Regions from separate parts of the Kitasatospora sp. NBC_01287 genome, predicted to be linked through region 3. Evidence: riboswitches for the same ligand, from Rfam matches in the RefSeq annotation. Region 3 holds a riboswitch; each other region holds the start of a gene.

Region 1 (4,200 bases), 340 kb from region 3:
CGGCCGTGCGTGAGCACGATCGGGTCGTTGTCCACGTAGACCACCCGGGCCAGCGGGTCGACGTCCTGCGCCACCTGGTGGACGTTGCCGGGCGAGGGCAGGCCCGCGCCGATGTCGATGAACTGCCGGATCCCGGCCCGCGCGACCAGCTGCACCGCCCGGCGCAGGAAGGCGCGGTTCTCCCGGGCGGCGGCCGGGATGTCCGCCGAGACGCTGATCGCGTGCTCGGCCGCCTCCCGGTCCGGCGGGAAGTTGTCCTTGCCACCGAGCCAGTAGTCGTAGATCCGGGCAGGGTGCGGGCGGCTTGTCTGAAGATCCGTCAGATCGCTGCCTTGATCGGACTGCTGCACCGTCTCCCCCTTGCGCCGGGCCCGCCTGCCGGGCGGCCGGGTGCAGCATAGCGGGCGTTCGAACAGCGGCGGGGGCAGGGGCGGGGCGACCATGGACGGGGGCGCGCGGCGCGGTCGGTGGCGGGCGCGCGGCGCGGTCGAACGAGTCGGATTTAATGCCGCGCAACGTCGGGTCGGCCCCGGTAAGGTCGAGCGGTCCAGCGCGTGCCGCTGCCCCCGTCCCAGCTGCGAATGCGAGTTCAGATGACCGACCCGGCCGCCGAGTTGCCCTTCAACGAGCAGCGAGCCGACGAGCTGTCACCCCCTGCCCTGACCGCACCCGAACTCCTGCCCGGGACCCGACGGGCACTGCTGCGCCGCGTCGCCGTCGGCCAGGCGCAGGGCCGAACCCCTTCCCTGGCCGCCGCGGTGGTTCGCGGCGGCCACCTGGTGTGGACCGGCGCCCGCAGCATGATCGAGGGTCACGCACCGGACGAGAACGTCCAGTACCGGATCGGCTCGATCACCAAGACCTTCGTCGCGGTCCTGGTCATGCGGCTGCGCGACGAAGGCCTGATCGACCTGGCCGACCCGTTGGAGCAGCACCTGCCCGACACCGCCGCAGGCGGCGCCACCATCCGCCAACTGCTCAGCCACACCAGCGGTCTGGCCGCCGAGACGCCCGGCCCCTGGTGGGAGCGCACCGCCGGCGAGCTGCGCCCCGAGCTGGGCCACCTGCTGGAGGACCAGCCGTTCCGGCACGCCACCGGCGAACGCTTCCACTACTCCAACACCGGCTACGCACTGCTCGGCGCACTGGTGGCCAAGGTCCGCGGCCTGCCCTGGGGCGAGGCGCTGCGCCAGGAGGTGCTGGAGCCGCTCGGCCTGACCCGCACCACGCTGCTGCCGCAGGCCCCGCACGCGGGCGGCTTCGCGGTGCACCCGTGGGCGGACGTGATGCTCCCCGAGCCGCTCACCGACACCGCCCTGATGGCACCGGCCGGCCAGCTCTGGTCCACCACCGCCGACCTCGCCCGCTGGGCCTCGTTCCTGGCCGGCACCGCCGCGGGCGGCGCCGAGAAGGTGCTCGCCCCCGCCACGCTCGCCGAGATGCGCCTGCCGGCCGGCGCGCCGGAGGGCGACTGGACCGCCTGCTACGGGCTCGGGCTGCAGCTGCTGCGCCGGGACGGCCGGCTGCTGATCGGCCACGGCGGTTCGATGCCCGGCTTCCTGGCCGGCCTCTGGCTGAGCCCGGAGGACGATGTGGCGGCCGTCACGCTCACCAACGTGACGGCCAGCGCGGCGGTCTGGGACGTGGCCATCGACCTGGTCGCCATCGTTGCCGAGCGCGAACCGCGCATCCCCGAGCCCTGGCGCCCGTTCACCGACGCCGATCCGGAGCTGCTCGCGCTGACCGGGCCCTGGTACTGGGGGCCCACCGCGCTGGCCCTGCACCTGCGGGCGGGCCAGGTCCTGGAACTCACCGCGCTCGGCAGCCAGGCGCGCAGCTCGGCCTTCCAGCCGGAGTCCGACGGCACCTGGATCGGCCTGGAGGGCTACTACGCCGGGGAGACGCTGCGCGTCGTGCGGGCCGACGACGGCTCGGTCAGCCACCTCGACCTGGGCAGCTTCGTGCTGACCCGCACCCCCTACGACCCGGCCGGGGCCGTGCCGGGCGGCGTCGACCCACTGGGCTGGCACGCGGGCTGACGGATTATCAAATCACGGGGAGATAACGGCCCCGCTTTGTGAAGGGAATCACGCGGGAATCGGAAAGCCTGTCGCGAAGCCGAACATGAGACACCTCACATCGGCTTGTGATAGGACCTTCGACCCGCTTACGGTGCATCTCGTTCGTCTTCACACGAACCCCGCTCTCCGGAACGCCGAATCCTGCCGCCGGACGGAGCGGGCACGTGCATCCAAAGCACCACGGCAGGGGCGGGGGACCCAAGGTAAGTCGTCCCACCCGGATTTCTCCGGGTGGGACTTGGGGTGAAGCCGCGCATTGCGCGGCCGGGCAACTCCAGCCCGAATCCGACAGCTCACCTCGCAGGCGTGGGAGAGGAAACGCTTTTTCATGCTGTCCGTCAACGGTCGCTCCAGCCTGCCCAGCCGCGCCACCATCAAGCGCGCCGTCGCCATCGCCGTCGTCGCCGGTGTCGGCGCCGGCCTGCCCGTGATCGCCGCCACCGGCGCCAGCGCGGCCCCGCTCCACCAGGGCGGCTACGGCCACCACCACGGTGCCGGCCACGCCTACACCGCTCCCCAGGCCGCCACCCACCAGCAGGCTCCGGTCCAGCGGACCTCCGCCCCGGCCCCGGCCGCGCCCGCCGCTGCCGCGCAGGCCACCCCGGCCCCCGCCGCCGCGCCGGCCGGCTACACCGTGGCGAGCGGCGACTGGCTCTCCAAGATCGCCACCACCCACAACGTCCAGGGCGGCTGGCAGAAGCTGTACGACCTGAACAAGTCCGTGCTGAACCAGGGTCCGGACGTGCTCTACCCCGGCCAGCACCTGGTGCTGGGCGACGCCCAGGCCGCCGCTGCCCCGCAGGCCGCCCCGGCCCCGGCCGCCGCCGCGCCCGCCAAGCAGCAGAGCGCCCCGGCCGCGCCGAGCACCAGCACCAGCACCCAGGCCGCCGCTCCGGCCGCGCCCGCCGCCGCCGTCACGGCCCCGACCGACAACAGCCCGGGCTCGCTGCAGGCGCTCGCCGCCTCCATCGTCCCGGCCGACCAGCTGGCGTCGTTCGACCAGATCATCACCCACGAGAGCGGCTGGAACGTCACCGCCACCAACCCGAGCTCCGGCGCCTACGGCCTGCCGCAGGCCCTGCCCGGCAACAAGATGGCATCGGCCGGTTCCGACTGGGCGACCAACCCCGCCACCCAGCTCAAGTGGGCGCTGCAGTACATGAACACCACGTACGGCAGCCCGAACCAGGCGTGGGCCTTCTGGCAGACCCACTCGGCGTACTGATCACTCCGGTGATCACCAGCCGCAGCTGAACCGCCCGGCCGGTCGACAGGTCCTCCACCTGCCGACCGGCCGGCGGCTTTTCGGCGGCCACTGCTCGGCGGCCACTGCTCGGTGTCGGCCGCTCGGCGTCGGCTCCCGGCGCCGGATCTGCGGGGGTCGGATCTGCGGGGGTGGACCCTCGGCATCGGATCTGCGGTATCCCGATCCGGGATGCCGGGAGGACCCCATCACAGCCGGTAACCTGTCGATGACAGAACCGGTAGATCCGACAGGCCGTCATGGGGTTACGCATGGACCGGCTTCCGCCGACGGGGCATCCCGTCCACCCGTCCGCCGCCCCGCAGCCGGAGTTCGGCGCCGAGCTGCGCCGTCTTCGGACCGAGCGCGGCCTCTCGCTCAGCGCGCTCTCCCGACTGCTGCACTACAGCAAGGGCTATCTCAGCAAGATCGAGAACGGCGGCAAGCCGGCCGGCCCCGATCTGGCCCGCCGCTGCGACGCGCTGCTGGACGCCCAGGGCGCACTGCTGCGCCTCGCCGACCCCGTGGCCGACGCCGAGGTCGCACCCACCGTGCCGGTGCCCCCCGTGCCGATGCACCCCGTGCCGGTGCCCCCCGCGCCGGTGCCCCCCGCGCCGATGGTCCTCGTGCCCGGGGCGCCCTCCGGGGCGGTGCCGGCCGAGCCCGACCTCCCCTGCCCGTACTTGGGCCTGGCCGCCTTCGGGCCACAGGACGCCCGCTGGTTCGCCGGTCGCGCGAGCGCGCTGGCAGCCCTGCTCGACCGGCTGGCCGAGCGTGCGGGCCACGGCCCGCTCGCCCTGGTCGCGCCGTCCGGCGCCGGGAAGTCCTCGCTGCTGCGGGCCGGCCTGCTGCCCGCGCTGCGGCGCGGCGAGCTGC
Region 2 (4,200 bases), 7.0 Mb from region 3:
CCGATAAGGCTGACCGGTTCAGCCATTGACACCGCTCCCCGGTGATCAACTTCGCAGCCAAACCCTCACACTCCGTCACATCAGCACCAGGCGGGGAGGGTTTTGCCGCGGCTTGTCCGGGTTGGCGGCCCGCACGGCACCGCCCCCTCCCCTTCTATGACGCGCGAGGAGGCCCGGCCGGATGCGGGGCGATCACGCGCATGTCCTACGATCTCCGGCATGAGCACTGCAGCCATCCCGGGCGCACCACTGCCCGTCCGCACGCCAGGCTCCCGCGCGCGGGGGCGCCACCGTCGGCCCGAGAGGCCGGAGGTGCCGGTCGGCGCACCGGCACTCGTGCTCGCCGTGCCCGCCGTGGCCACCCCGGCCGCGGTCGCGCTGGTGAACGAGCTGGTCTCGGTGATCCGCGGCGAGCAGCCCGGCATCGAGGTCGCCGCCGGCTGGCTGCCCACCGCCCCGGCGGCGGAGCAGGACCCGTACCAGGGCGAGCCGACCGCGAACGCGGACGAGGGCGCCGAACCGAACGAAACGAACGCACACCCGCGGTTCTGGCCGACCGCGACGGTCGAGGGCTTGATCGCCGGCGCCCTGGAGGCCGGCCGCCCGGCCCCGGTGCTGGTGCCGCTGCTGCCCGGCCCGCACGACTACCTGACGGACCTGCACTCCCTGGCCGCCGAAACCGGCGCGCTGCCGACCGAGGCGCTCGGCCCGCACCCGCTGCTGGCGGAGGCGGTGCACGTGCGACTCTCCGAGGCCGGCCTGGCCCGCGCCGACCGCGCCCGACTCTTCGCCATCACCACCGCGGCGGACGGCGTGGTGCTGACCACGGTCGGCGGCCAGGCCGCCGCCGATGCCGCCGGGATCACCGGCGTGCTGCTCGCGGCCCGCCTGGCGGTGCCGGTGGTGGCGGCCGCGCTGGACGTGCCCGGGTCGGTGGCCGCCGCCGTCGAGCACCTGCGGGCCACCGGTTCGCAGCGCCCGGCGCTGGCGCCGCTGGTGATCGGCCCCGAGGTCGAGGAAGAGCTGCTGGTCGCCGCCGCCGAGGAGACCGGCTGCCCGAGCGCCGCCGCACTGGGCGCCTACCCGACGATCGGTCAGCTGATCGCCTCGTCGTACCTGGCCGCTCTGCCCGCCCCGACCGCCGAGGAGGCGGCCGAGCGTGCCGCCGCGGAGCTGGCCGCCGCCGAGCGGGCGCTCGCCGAGGAGGCCGACGCGGGCGAGTGACGCGGTAGGAGAACGCGGCACACACTCAGCAGGACCGCTCCTGGCCCTGTCCACGGTGAACACCGGGGACAGGGCCAGTGGCGTGCCCCCGGGCGGCTGGTCCGCGCTTCCGGCTCCTCGACGAGCGCTCCGACGGGCACTCGACAGCCGCTTGGACGGCGCTCCGACGGGCGCTCGGCAGACGGTCGACAGACGATCGGCGGGCCACCGGCGGGCTACCCCCGCGGCCCCGCCCGGCCCCGCCCGGCCCCGGCGAGGTGGCGAGCAGATGACGAACCGATGACAAGCGGGGGCGTCCACGGCCGCGGCCGAGGGGGCGGCAGGGAGCGGTTCGCGGCGTCGTCCTGACGGAGTGACAGAAGGGGCAAATCGGACATTCAGTTGATGTCGACCTGTCACACCGCCCCGCGCCCCACCGGACTCCCACCCCGCTCGCCGACCCGTCTCCGGCAGTGAATTTCTCTGCTCACCCGGCCGCCGCCGACCCCGCGGAACGGACGGCCCATCAGCGTCCGAGCGCCTGAGGGGCCAGCACCTTCCGTGCCCGGCGGGCCAGTTGCCGACGCCGGGAGCCTCACTCCCCCGACACCCCCTCAGCTGTCACTCCGGGGCGATCTTGAAGCACTCGTGGAGCCGGTGTGATGGCCATCACAGCTGTTTGCGATTTCAACTTATCTCTGTCTAACGTGCTCCCCGTTCGTGGTCACACGGACCCAGCGCGCCGGACGCCTAGTCCTGCCACCGACCGCGCTGGCAGCGCGAAAACGCAGCCACGGCAGGAGCGGGGGAACCAGGTAAGCCGCCCAGGCGCCGGTCTTCGGACCGGTGATCGGGGCTAGGGGTGAAGCCGCGCAGCAGCGCGGCCGGGCAACTCCAGTCCGAATCCGACAGCTCACCTCGCAGGCGTAGGAGAGGATCGCGTCTTTATGCTGCCCACCACCGGCACGACCCGTCCGTCCCGCACCACCCGCCGGGTGATCGCCGCCACCGGTCTGCTGGGCCTCGGCCTGAGCCTGCCGTGCATCACCGCCACCACCGCCTCCGCCGCCTCGGTCTCCACCTGGGACAAGGTCGCCCAGTGCGAGAGCACCGGCGACTGGAGCATCAACACCGGCAACGGCTACTACGGCGGCCTGCAGTTCAGCGCCTCCACCTGGGCCGCCTACGGCGGCACCCAGTACGCCGCGCAGGCCAACCAGGCCACCAAGGACCAGCAGATCGCCGTCGCCGAGAAGGTGCTCGCCGACCAGGGCCCCGGCGCCTGGCCCGTCTGCTCCGTGCAGGCCGGCCTGACCCAGGGCGGCCCCGCCCCGGTCGTCAACACCGGCTCCTCCTCCACCGGCAGCACCAGCACCCCGGCGCCGAGCACCCCCGCCCCCAGCGCCCCGGCGCAGAGCACCCCGGCGCAGAGCGGCTCGACCCAGGGCTCCTCCGACCAGGGCTCCTCGAGCCACGGGAGCTGGGGCCACTGGAACCACTCCCAGGGCGACCAGAGCTACACCGTGCAGGCCGGCGACTGGCTCTCCACCATCGCCAACGCCCACCACGTGGACGGCGGCTGGCAGAAGCTCTACGACCTCAACAAGTCGGTCCTGACCCACGGCCCCGACGTCCTCTACCCGGGCCAGCACCTGTCCCTGGGCGGCTCGCAGGGCACCACCACCTCCGCTCCCGCCAGCACCCCGGCACCGGCACCGGCGCCGGCCCCGGCCGTGCCCGCCCAGACCACCGCCGCCACCAGCAGCGCCACCAGCGCGCCGGCGGCGAGCGGCTCGATGGCCGCGGCGATCAGCTTCGCCGAGTCCCAGGTCGGCCAGGCCTACATCTACGGCGGCACCGGCAACGGCGGCTGGGACTGCTCCGGCCTGACCCAGGCGGCGATGGCCAAGGCCGGGATCTCCATCCCGCGCGTCGCCGCCGACCAGGCCGCCGCCAGCACCCCGGTGTCGATGAACAGCCTGCAGCCGGGCGACCTGCTGTTCTGGTCGAACAACGGCCAGGACTCGGGCGTCTACCACGTCGCCATCTACGTGGGCAACGGCCAGTTCGTCGAGGCCGCCAACCCGAGCGCGGGCGTGAAGTACGAGACCATCGCCAACTACGCCCCGGACTTCGCCGGCCGGGTCTGATCCAGCCGGCGCGCGCGTAGTGAAGTACGCGTGGTGACCGACGCGTAGTGAAGTACGCGATGCCGTGGACGTAGTGAAGTACGCACACGGACGGACATGTGCCGATCGGCCCCGCCGATCGCAACCGCAGGGCAGCCAAGAGGGCCGTCTCCCCCCAGGGGAGACGGCCCTCGGGCGTGCCGGTGCGTGCCGCGGCCCGCACCGACCGCGAAGGGGACCCGCGGCCGTGGTGGACAGCACGCCGGACACCGACGGCTGACCCGCCCGCCCGGCACGCGCGTACGCAGCACTCGGCACGCAGCACGGCACGGCGCCGCGGGTCCGCTCGGAACCCGCGGCGCCGTGCCGTCGTGAGTGCTGTGCCGTCGTGAGTGCTGTGCTGTCGCGAGTGCTGTGCCGTCGTGAGTGCTGTGCCGTCGCGAGTGCTGTGCGGTGCCACCGTGCCGCGCCGCGCCGCCCGGTGGCGGCGCCCGTGCGGCCGGCTACTCCCCGCGGTGCGCGCGGGCCCCCGTGGAGCCGCGCACCACCAGCTCGGGCTGGAACATGAACTCGGCGCGCTGGCCCGACTCCCCGCCGACCTCCTCCAGCAGCGCGTCCACCGCCGCGATGGCCATCGCCTCGACGGGCTGGCGGATGGTGGTGAGCGGCGGGTCGGTGAAGGCCATCAGCGGCGAGTCGTCGAAGCCGACCACCGAGACGTCGCCGGGCACGCTCAGGCCGCGCTGACGCACCGCGCGGATCGCGCCGAGCGCCATCAGGTCGCTGCCGCAGATGATCGCGGTGCAGCCTCGGTCCAGCAGCACACCGGCGGCCGCGTGACCGCCCTCGACGGTGAAGAGGGTGTGGT
Region 3 (4,200 bases):
GCTGTCCGCCGGGGCCGGGGAACGGTCCGGCCGCCGGCGGCGGGACCGCCGCACCCGGCCAGTCCTTCGGCTCCGGCCCGCCGGCCAGGTCAGGCCCGCCGTCCGGGTCCGGCGCCCGCCACACGTCGTCGGCGCTCATCGTTCCGGCCTCCCCTTGTGCTGTTCCGCCGCAGGCCAGAGCCGTTCGGCCCGCGAGCCCCCGAGCGTACGGGAAGGCCCCGGACCGGCCGCCGCCGGGGCGCTCGTGCCAGGTCGGTCGGTACGCCGCTAACGCTCGGCCTCCGGCGCCCCGCCGCCGGTGCTGTACCAGTCCCAGGGCAGCGGCCCGCGGCGCGGCAGGTGCGGCTCGCGCGCGTTGATGGTGATCAGCGGGCGGTCCTTCCAGACGCTCGGGCTGTTGGACCGCCGGCAGAGCTCGGTGCGCGCGTGGTCGGTGTTGGCCACCAGGACCAGCACCGTCTCCTTGCGCAGCCCCTCGAAGGCCGCCGGGTCCGGGTCGTCCAGCACGGCGCGCAGCCGGGCCCGGTCCGCCAGCCGCAGCCGACCCCGGTTGCCGTAGCCCAGCGGGCGGGCCTCGGCGGTGCTCCTGGCCGCACCGCGGGCGAGGGCGAGCAGGGGCAGCAGGGTGGGGATCCGGCCCGGGTCGGTGACCGCCTCGCTCTGGGCGGCGCGGTAGACGGCCAGGCCGAGCAGGGTCCGCACCGCCTCCAGGTCGCCGCCCGCCACCCGCCACCCGCCACCCGGGGATCGTGTCCGGCGGCCCAACCGGTCAGCCCCTGGGCCCAGTGCATCGCCACGTCCAGGGCGGGCGCCTTGCCCAGCAGGGCGGCGTCGACCTCCCACCACCAGTGCGGCTCACCCTCCGCCCCTTCGACGGCAGGCTCCAACTCGTGCACAGCCCCACCTCGTTCCCGATGCGACCGCCGCTCCCCGGTCGGGGGCGCGCCCCTTCATCGTGCTGCGGCGCGCGGTGCCGTGTCCGCCGATCGGGCAAACCCGGGCGGCCGAGCGGGCCGGACTCCGGCGCCCCGCCCGGCCGTCGGGACGCCCGGGAACGGCCGTCGGACCCCCGGGGGCGTCCCTCGGGCCGCTGGGGAACGGCCGTCAGGGAGTCTGGCCGTACAGGTGCTCGACGTGCAGCTTGACCACCAGGCGGCGCTCGCGGACCATCGCGGCGCGGTAGTCGTCCCAGTCGGGGTGCTCGCCCTCCAAGGTGCGGTACAGGTCGATCAACTCCTCGACGGTGGCGTCGTCCTCGGCCGCCGCCACCGGGGTGAGCTCGGCGGTGCCCTCGGCGACCGCCCAGGTCCAGAAGTCCGGCGTGGTCGCGTACAGGCTGGCGCGCGGGTCCCGGGCCAGGTTCTTCGCCTTCGCCCGGTCGGCGGTGATCGAGACCCGGATCAGCTCCTTCGCCGGGTCGTAGGCGTAGCGGATGTTGGACAGCTGCGGCCGCCCGTCCCGCTTCAGGGTCACCAGCACGCCCGTGATCTGGGCGGCGAACAGTTCGCGGATCTTGGCTTCGTCGGCCATGGGCCTCTCCTCATCGGCTGATCAGCTGGTCGGCACCGGCTCGTCCGCGCCGGCAACTCCCAACCTAGCGGCGGCGGACGCGAGTCCGGGCGCGATCACCGCCGCCGGGAGCGGCGGACCTGACGCAGTACCGATCGGCGTTCCCGGGGTGACCGTCCGTAGCTACGCCGCGGTGTCAGCCGCGGTGTCAGCTGAATGCGATGGGACAGCCCCGCCGCAGCGAATGCTGAGCCGCACGCAGGTGGAGCGCGACGTAGAAGGTGCTGTCGAGATCCTCCGCCCAGGGCCCCGGCCGCGCGGCGGCGAGCTCCTTCGCCGCCCCGCCCATGAACCACATCGTCAGGTCGAGGTTGTCGCACATCTCCGGGACCTCGGCAGGCAGCTCGACCACTGCGGCCAGCCGCTCGGCAATCCCCAGCACCTGGGGAGCACCCGCGACCATCGTCTCGTCCGTGTAGCTGGAGCTGACCGGCAGCCAGATGTCCTCCTCCAGGGAGATCGGGACCATGACCGTCCAGCCGCAGACGGTCTCGATCTCCTCCCGCTCCAGATGTGCCTCGCACAGAGCCGTGAACCCGTCCATCGAGGGGATCAGCTTCTCCTCGAAGGACTGGCCAGAGCCGCGGACGAAGTCCGCCCCCTCAGGCACCGGCTCGTACGGCGCTGTCCCGCGCTTCGCCAGCTCCGCGTTCAGGGCTGCCGACGTCTCACCCCACCCGTCCTCATCCCCACCGAACCACTCCTCCGCGCTGATGCTGACCAGGTAGACACCCATGGCCGCAAGCTATGGCAGGCCAGTGACACAGCATTTCGCCGACGCCGCCCCGCAAACACCACGGCAACCAATCGCAACCCAGCGTGAACGGTCTCAGTACGGAGCATCGGTCGGCGACCGTGATTCGCGTGTGACGTGTGCGATGCGGGGTTGTTATCGAGGTGATGATCCGTCTAGTCTCCCCAGCAACCCGCCGCCGCGCGGGCACCCGGGGCCGGAACGCCGAGTCCTGCCCACCGCGCTCCCGGGACCACGACCACACCTCTGGGCAGGGGCGGGGGACCCAGGTTTCGATGCCGTCCCCGTACGGCTCGGGGTGAAGCCGTCCGCCGGATCCGTCCGCGAACGGCCGGGCCAACCTCCCGGTCCGAACCCGACAGCTCACCTCGCAGGCGTGCGGAGAGGGATGTTCGATGGGCATATCCGGAGTCTTTTCCGGTCCGGGCCGCCACCGCCGCCCCACCCAGGCCGAGCGCGCGGTGACCGTCGCGACCGTGGCCGGCGCGGGGCTGGCCCTGCCGCTGCTGACCGCGACCGGCGCGCACGCGGCCACCCCCGCCACCTGGGACACCGTCGCCCAGTGCATGACCAGCGGCAACTGGAGCACCGACACCGGGAACGGCTTCTACGGCGGCCTGCAGCTCAGCCAGGACAACTGGCTCACCTACGGCGGCGACCAGTACGCGGCGCAGGCCTCGCACGCGACCCAGGCGCAGCAGATCGCGGTGGCCGAGCAGCTGCTCGCCGCCCAGGGCCCGGCCATCTGGGGCACCTGCGCGACCACGGCGGGGCTGACGACGGCCGCGCCCACCCCGACCGCGCCGGTGAGCACACCCGCTCCGACGCCGACCGCGCCCGCACCGACCACGCCCACCACGCCCACCGATCCGCTCCCGACCGCACCGGTGGGCGCGCCCGCGCCCGTCAGCAGCGCGCCGACCGCGCCCACCCCGCCGACCGCACCGGTGACGCCGCCGAGCCCGGGCGCGCCCACCACCGCGCCGACCGCCCCGAGCGCACCGGCGCCGAGCACGCCGCCCGCCGCCCCGCCCACCGCCCCGGGCGCGACCGCGACGCCCGCGCCCGGTTCCAGCACGCCGGCGTCCAGCGTTCCCGCCCCCGCGAGCCCCACCTGGGCCGCCCCGGTGCCGGGCACTCCCGCCGCCACCCCGACCGTGCCGCCCGCGACCGTGCCGACCGCCCCGGCACCCGGCACCCCGGTGTCCGCCGCCCCGCAGGCGCCCGCGCAGCCCACCGCGCCCGGCACGCCGGCCGGCGCCATCGACGCAGCCGGCGCCCCCACCGCGACCCCGAGCGCCCCCGCCGCCGGCTACACCGTGCAGAGCGGCGACAACCTCTGGGACATCGCCCAGCAGCACCACCTCGACTCCTGGCAGCAGCTCTACCAGGCGAACCTCGGCGTGGTCGGCGGCAACCCCGACCTGATCCACCCCGGGCAGCAGCTCCAGCTGCCCTGATCCCCGGCAGCCCGGTGCCACCCGGCACCGGGCTGCGACCGCCGGTCCCCCACCGGCCCCCTACCGACCCCCGCCGGTCACAATGGACACATGTCACGACGCGCCACCAGGCCCCGCCCGACCCAGCGCCCCGCCGAGCCCACCGCCTGCCCGTGCGGCCTGCCCGCGAGCTACGCCGACTGCTGCGGCCGGCTGCACCGCGGCCTGGCCCCGGCGGTCACCGCCGAGCAGCTGATGCGCTCACGGTTCAGCGCCTTCGCGCTGGAGGACACCGCCTACCTGCTGCGCAGCTGGCACCCGCTGACCCGGCCGGCGGAGGTCGACTACGCCCCTGAGCTGCGCTGGCAGCGGCTGGAGATCCTGGGAAGCACCGAGGGCGGCCCGTTCCACCAGGAGGGCACGGTCGAGTTCACCGCC
Region 4 (4,200 bases), 3.1 Mb from region 3:
AGCCGGGCGGCCAGCCGGTGCAGGTCCAGCGTGCCGAAGCCGAAGTCGCAGAGCAGCCGGGCGATCTCGGTGGCGTAGCCGCGGCCCCAGGCGTCCCGGCGCAGCGCGTAGCCGATGAAGGCCGCACGCTGACTCTCCACGCCCTCCACGCCGAGCACCGCGTTGCCCAGCGGCACCGCGTCCTCGCCCTCCTCGGTCAGCGTGACGGCCAGCCGGTAGACGGTGCGCGGGTGGTTCTCCGCCTCCTCCAGGTAGAGGGCCACCTGGTCGGCGCAGTCCTCCCGGTCCCGCGGCTCGAAGGGCAGGAAGCGGGCGGTCTCGGGATCGCCGAAGATCGCGTGCAGGGCGTCGATGTCGCGCGGCACGTGGTGGAACTCGCGGATGGTCAGCCGCGGTCCGGTGAGCAGGACGGGGTGCATGGCAGGTACGGTAGTGCGCCCGCGAGCGGTTACCGTACCTGCCATGGACCAGGAAGACCTGCGGCTCGCACCCCGACCGCACACCGCTGAGCTGCTGCGATGGGCCCAGGAGCAGGGCCTCGAACCGGTCCCCGCGGCAGCGGTGGACGCGGTGCTGACACTGCTCGAACTGGGTGACGCCCAGCTGCGCGAGGGCTTCCCCGTGCTGACCTCGGACCTGCTCCAGGAGCTGCTGTACGAGCGGATCCACCTCTACGTCCAGCCGCCCGCCGAGCAGTCCCCGTTGGCCTACGGCGCGGCGGTACGGCTGCTGATCGACCATCAGCGGGCCGCCAAGCGGCTCAACGCCAAGCGGCAGCAGCGCCTGCGCGAGGAGGCCGACTGGCAGGGCGAGCTGCTGGCCGGGCTGCTGCGCCAGCCGCACCTGCTCACCTGGCCCCGGCTCTACACCCTGCTGCTGCGCGAGGCGGGAGTGGCCGCCGCCGGGCCGGACGCCGTGCGGGCCTGGCTGGACGGCTTCCGGGCGCTGCCCGAGCAGGACCGGATCGAGGCGTTCGCACAGCTGGCCGACCTCGACCAGCCCGAGGGCGCGGCCGGCTGGACCGAGGGCGTGCTGCTGTCGATCGGGATGGCCACCGACGGCGCCCGGCTGCTGGTCGAGAACCGCCTGATGCAGCGCAGCTACCGCAACCTGGCCGGGCGCACCGCGCTGGGCCTGCCGATGCCACCCGAACTGGCCGGCGACTTCCCGGCCTTCGAGGCGGCGGTGCAGGCCGAGGCGTTGCGGCTGCTCGGCGAGTGGACCGTTCCCGGCCTGCCCGCGCTGCTGCTGACCGAGTACCAGGACCTGGCCCCGGAGCCGGGGGCCGCCGAGGTGGACGGCTACATCGTCAAGCGCGGGCTGGTGGACCTGCCGGACCTCGGTGACTGGCCGGGGGCGGCGGACACCACCGAGCAGCCGGACACCGCGCCGTGGCCGGACACCACGGAGCCGCCCGACGCCACGGGGTGACGCCGGGCGGCAGCCGGACGCTACGGGGTGACGCCGTGGGCGTGCAGCCAGCCGGCCGCCTCGACCGGGGCGCCGCCACCGGGGCGGACCTCCAGGCGCAGGCGCGGTCCGGCGGGGCCCGCGCCGGGCGGGGCGGCCATGGTGCCGGTGGCGCCGACCGTACCGAGCACCGCGCCCTGCGCGAGCGGGCCCGCCGGGACGGCGATCGTGGCGAGGTGGCAGTACCAGAGCTCGGTGCCGTCCGGCAGGGTCTGGATCACCCGGTAGCCGTAGGCGCCGGACCAGCCCGCCGAGCTGACCTGCCCGCCGGCCACCGCGGTGACCGGGGTGCCGGCTGGGGCGGCGAAGTCGAGACCGGTGTGCAGCTGCGCCCAGTGCCCGCCGGCCTGGCCGAGCGCGCTCAACGTGTACTTGGTCAGCGGCAGTTGGACGTCAGCCGGCTGGGGCACCGCCAGGGCCGGAGCCTCGGCGGACGGCTCGGCCCGGGGTGCGGCGGCCTCGGCGTCGGCGGCGGCGGGCGCCTGCCGGACCTGGACGGCCTGCTGCGCGGCCCGCTTGGCGGCCGCCTCGTTGGCCGCCTCCAGGCGCGCGGCCTCCTCCGTGGCGGTGCGGCTGTCCGCCTGCTGCTGGATCCGCGCGGCCAGGGCCAGGCCGGGGTCGGCGGCACCGTCCGTGGCGGCCGGCGTCCCGTCCGGGGCGGCGATCGGAGCGGCGGGCGCCGGGTTCGGGGTGGCAGCGGCGGCCGCGCCGGCGGTCAGCCCGGTGGCGCCGAGCGCGGCGGCCATCGCGGTGACACCGAGGGCTGGAGCACCGACCCGCGCCTGGCGGGGCACCCGGTGCCGGGCGGCCTCCGCCGTCATGCCGGGGTGGTCGAGCAGTCCGGTACCGCTCGCCTCGAGGCGGCTCTCCGGGGGGTGCGTCAACGCCACGGGGGCGCGCTCCTTTCCTTCCCTCGCGCCTACCGGGTTAGCTGACGGGTTCGGAGCAGGAAGGTCTCCTACGGTCCGACCTGGGCGCTTACAGCCTGGGTCGAGCCGATTCACCCCAAGGAACGTGGTTCCCCGGCTCCCGGCCCGGCCCGTGGGCCGAGTCCTGGATTAGGCGACGGCGCACGGTGCCGTTTCGGGTACGGCGTTGCCGACCGCGCTGCGTTATCAAACGTTAATCCCAGGAGGCCGTGATTCCAAGCCCGCTCCGATCGGATTGTCACACTCATTGAGCGTCATGCTCCCGTCATAACAGGAGCCTCGGACCCACTCGCCGAGCGCCGATCTGAGTAGCCGTACTCATGTGCCGAACACGGGAGTTGGCAATCCTTCGGGTATGACTTCCTCGGTACAGCCGCGGACCACGTCCGCCTATTACCTCCAGGCGATCCTCTCCTTCGCGCTCTCCCTCGGCGGGCTCTCGGTCGGAATCGCCTGTCTCCCGGTGAGCTCCTGGATGCGCGCCTTCCTCGCCCTCGGCCTGCTCTACGCGACCACCTCCGCCTTCACGCTGGCCAAAGTGGTCCGCGACCGTCAGGAGGCCGGCGAGATCGTCACCCGGGTCGACCAGGCCCGACTGGAGAAGCTGCTCGCCGAGCACGACCCGTTCCGGGCCGACGGCCTCTGAGGGCGCGGGCGGGCGAGGAGACGCAGGGGCGCGGGCAGGCGGGGCGCGGACAGGTGGGGCGAGGGCAGGCGGACGCGGGCGCGGGCAGAACTTGACGGCTAAGGCTATTAGCCATAGCTTTGTGGGTGTCGGCAAGGGGCCGGCGCCCACCGCACGCCGGACCAGGAGGTCCACCCCATGAACGCCACCACCACCCCGCAGACCCAGTACCTGCAGCTCCCCGGCGGCACCATCGCCTTCGACGACACCGCGGGCCCGGGCACCCCGGTCGTGCTGCTGCCCGGGATGCTCGACTCCCGCGCCGCCTACCGGCACCTGCGGCCGCTGCTCACCGCCGCGGGGCACCGGGTGATCACCATGGACCTCCGGGGCTTCGGCGAGTCCTCCATCACCTGGGACGACTACTCCCCCGCCGCGGTCGCCACCGACGTGGTCGCGCTGCTGGCCCACCTGGACCTCACGCGGGCCACCCTGGTCGGCCAGTCCTACACCGGCGCCACCGCGGTGCGGGCCGCCACGCTGGCGCCGGAGCGGGTGGCCGGGGTCGTCCTGCTGGACGCCTTCGTCGAGCAGCCGGCCCCCGGCCTGCTGACCCGCGCCATGGTCCACCTGCTCGGCTCCGTGGTGATCGCCTTCCCGAAGGCCTGGGGCTACTACCTGAACAAGATGGCCATGCCGACCACCAAGCCCGCCGACCACGAGCGGTACGTGGCCGGCCTGGTGGCCGCGCTGCGCACCCCGGGCCGGCGCCGGGCCACCCGCGGCCAGGTCCGCGGCGACGCCGGCCCGACCGGTTGGGCCGAGGAGCTGCGCTGCCCGGTGCTGGTGGTGATGGGCAGCAAGGACCCCGACTTCCCGAACCCGGAAATGGTCGCGGACCGTCAAGCCAGTGTGATGAACGCCCGTAAGGTGATGATCGACGGTGCCGGGCACTACCCGATGGCGGACTACCCGCAGGCCACCGCCGACGCCCTGCTCCCCTTCTTCGCCGAGGTGGCCTGATGCCCCGCGCCGGACTCACCCCCGACCTGGTGGTCGACCACGCGCTCGCACTGATCGACGCCGAGGGCCCCGAGGCCCTGACCCTGGCGGGCGTGGCCCTGCGAGCCAAGGTGGCCGCCCCCTCGCTCTACAAGCACGTGCCCGGCGGCCTGG

What was found. A riboswitch is a leader RNA that binds a small molecule or an ion and turns the genes downstream of it on or off. The one in region 3 is predicted to bind cyclic di-AMP.
Region 1: linked by a shared signal. The riboswitch ahead of OG455_RS03345 (LysM peptidoglycan-binding domain-containing protein) and the one ahead of OG455_RS04820 (transglycosylase family protein) in region 3 are both predicted to bind cyclic di-AMP.
Region 2: linked by a shared signal. The riboswitch ahead of OG455_RS35015 (transglycosylase family protein) and the one ahead of OG455_RS04820 (transglycosylase family protein) in region 3 are both predicted to bind cyclic di-AMP.
Region 4: linked by a shared signal. The riboswitch ahead of OG455_RS18350 (M23 family metallopeptidase) and the one ahead of OG455_RS04820 (transglycosylase family protein) in region 3 are both predicted to bind cyclic di-AMP.

Annotation. Positions count from the first base shown of each region.
Region 1 is NZ_JAPEPB010000001.1:846,537-850,736, forward strand. Features, by position in the region: gene OG455_RS03335 (SAM-dependent methyltransferase) at 1-350, opposite strand, end outside; gene OG455_RS03340 (serine hydrolase) at 660-2,039, shown strand; cyclic di-AMP (ydaO/yuaA leader) riboswitch at 2,204-2,401, shown strand; gene OG455_RS03345 (LysM peptidoglycan-binding domain-containing protein) at 2,410-3,306, shown strand; gene OG455_RS03350 (helix-turn-helix domain-containing protein) at 3,597-4,200, shown strand, end outside.
Region 2 is NZ_JAPEPB010000001.1:8,193,233-8,197,432, reverse strand. Features, by position in the region: gene OG455_RS35025 (hypothetical protein) at 220-1,224, shown strand; cyclic di-AMP (ydaO/yuaA leader) riboswitch at 1,980-2,143, shown strand; gene OG455_RS35015 (transglycosylase family protein) at 2,151-3,353, shown strand; gene OG455_RS35010 (LacI family DNA-binding transcriptional regulator) at 3,836-4,200, opposite strand, start outside.
Region 3 is NZ_JAPEPB010000001.1:1,188,944-1,193,143, forward strand. Features, by position in the region: gene OG455_RS04800 (hypothetical protein) at 1-139, opposite strand, end outside; gene OG455_RS04805 (hypothetical protein) at 268-726, opposite strand; gene OG455_RS04810 (PPOX class F420-dependent oxidoreductase) at 1,105-1,530, opposite strand; gene OG455_RS04815 (hypothetical protein) at 1,718-2,305, opposite strand; cyclic di-AMP (ydaO/yuaA leader) riboswitch at 2,555-2,716, shown strand; gene OG455_RS04820 (transglycosylase family protein) at 2,719-3,783, shown strand; gene OG455_RS04825 (YchJ family protein) at 3,874-4,200, shown strand, end outside.
Region 4 is NZ_JAPEPB010000001.1:4,320,471-4,324,670, forward strand. Features, by position in the region: gene OG455_RS18340 (GNAT family N-acetyltransferase) at 1-419, opposite strand, end outside; gene OG455_RS18345 (hypothetical protein) at 463-1,431, shown strand; gene OG455_RS18350 (M23 family metallopeptidase) at 1,452-2,360, opposite strand; cyclic di-AMP (ydaO/yuaA leader) riboswitch at 2,373-2,545, opposite strand; gene OG455_RS18355 (YiaA/YiaB family inner membrane protein) at 2,755-3,045, shown strand; gene OG455_RS18360 (alpha/beta fold hydrolase) at 3,223-4,047, shown strand; gene OG455_RS18365 (TetR-like C-terminal domain-containing protein) at 4,047-4,200, shown strand, end outside.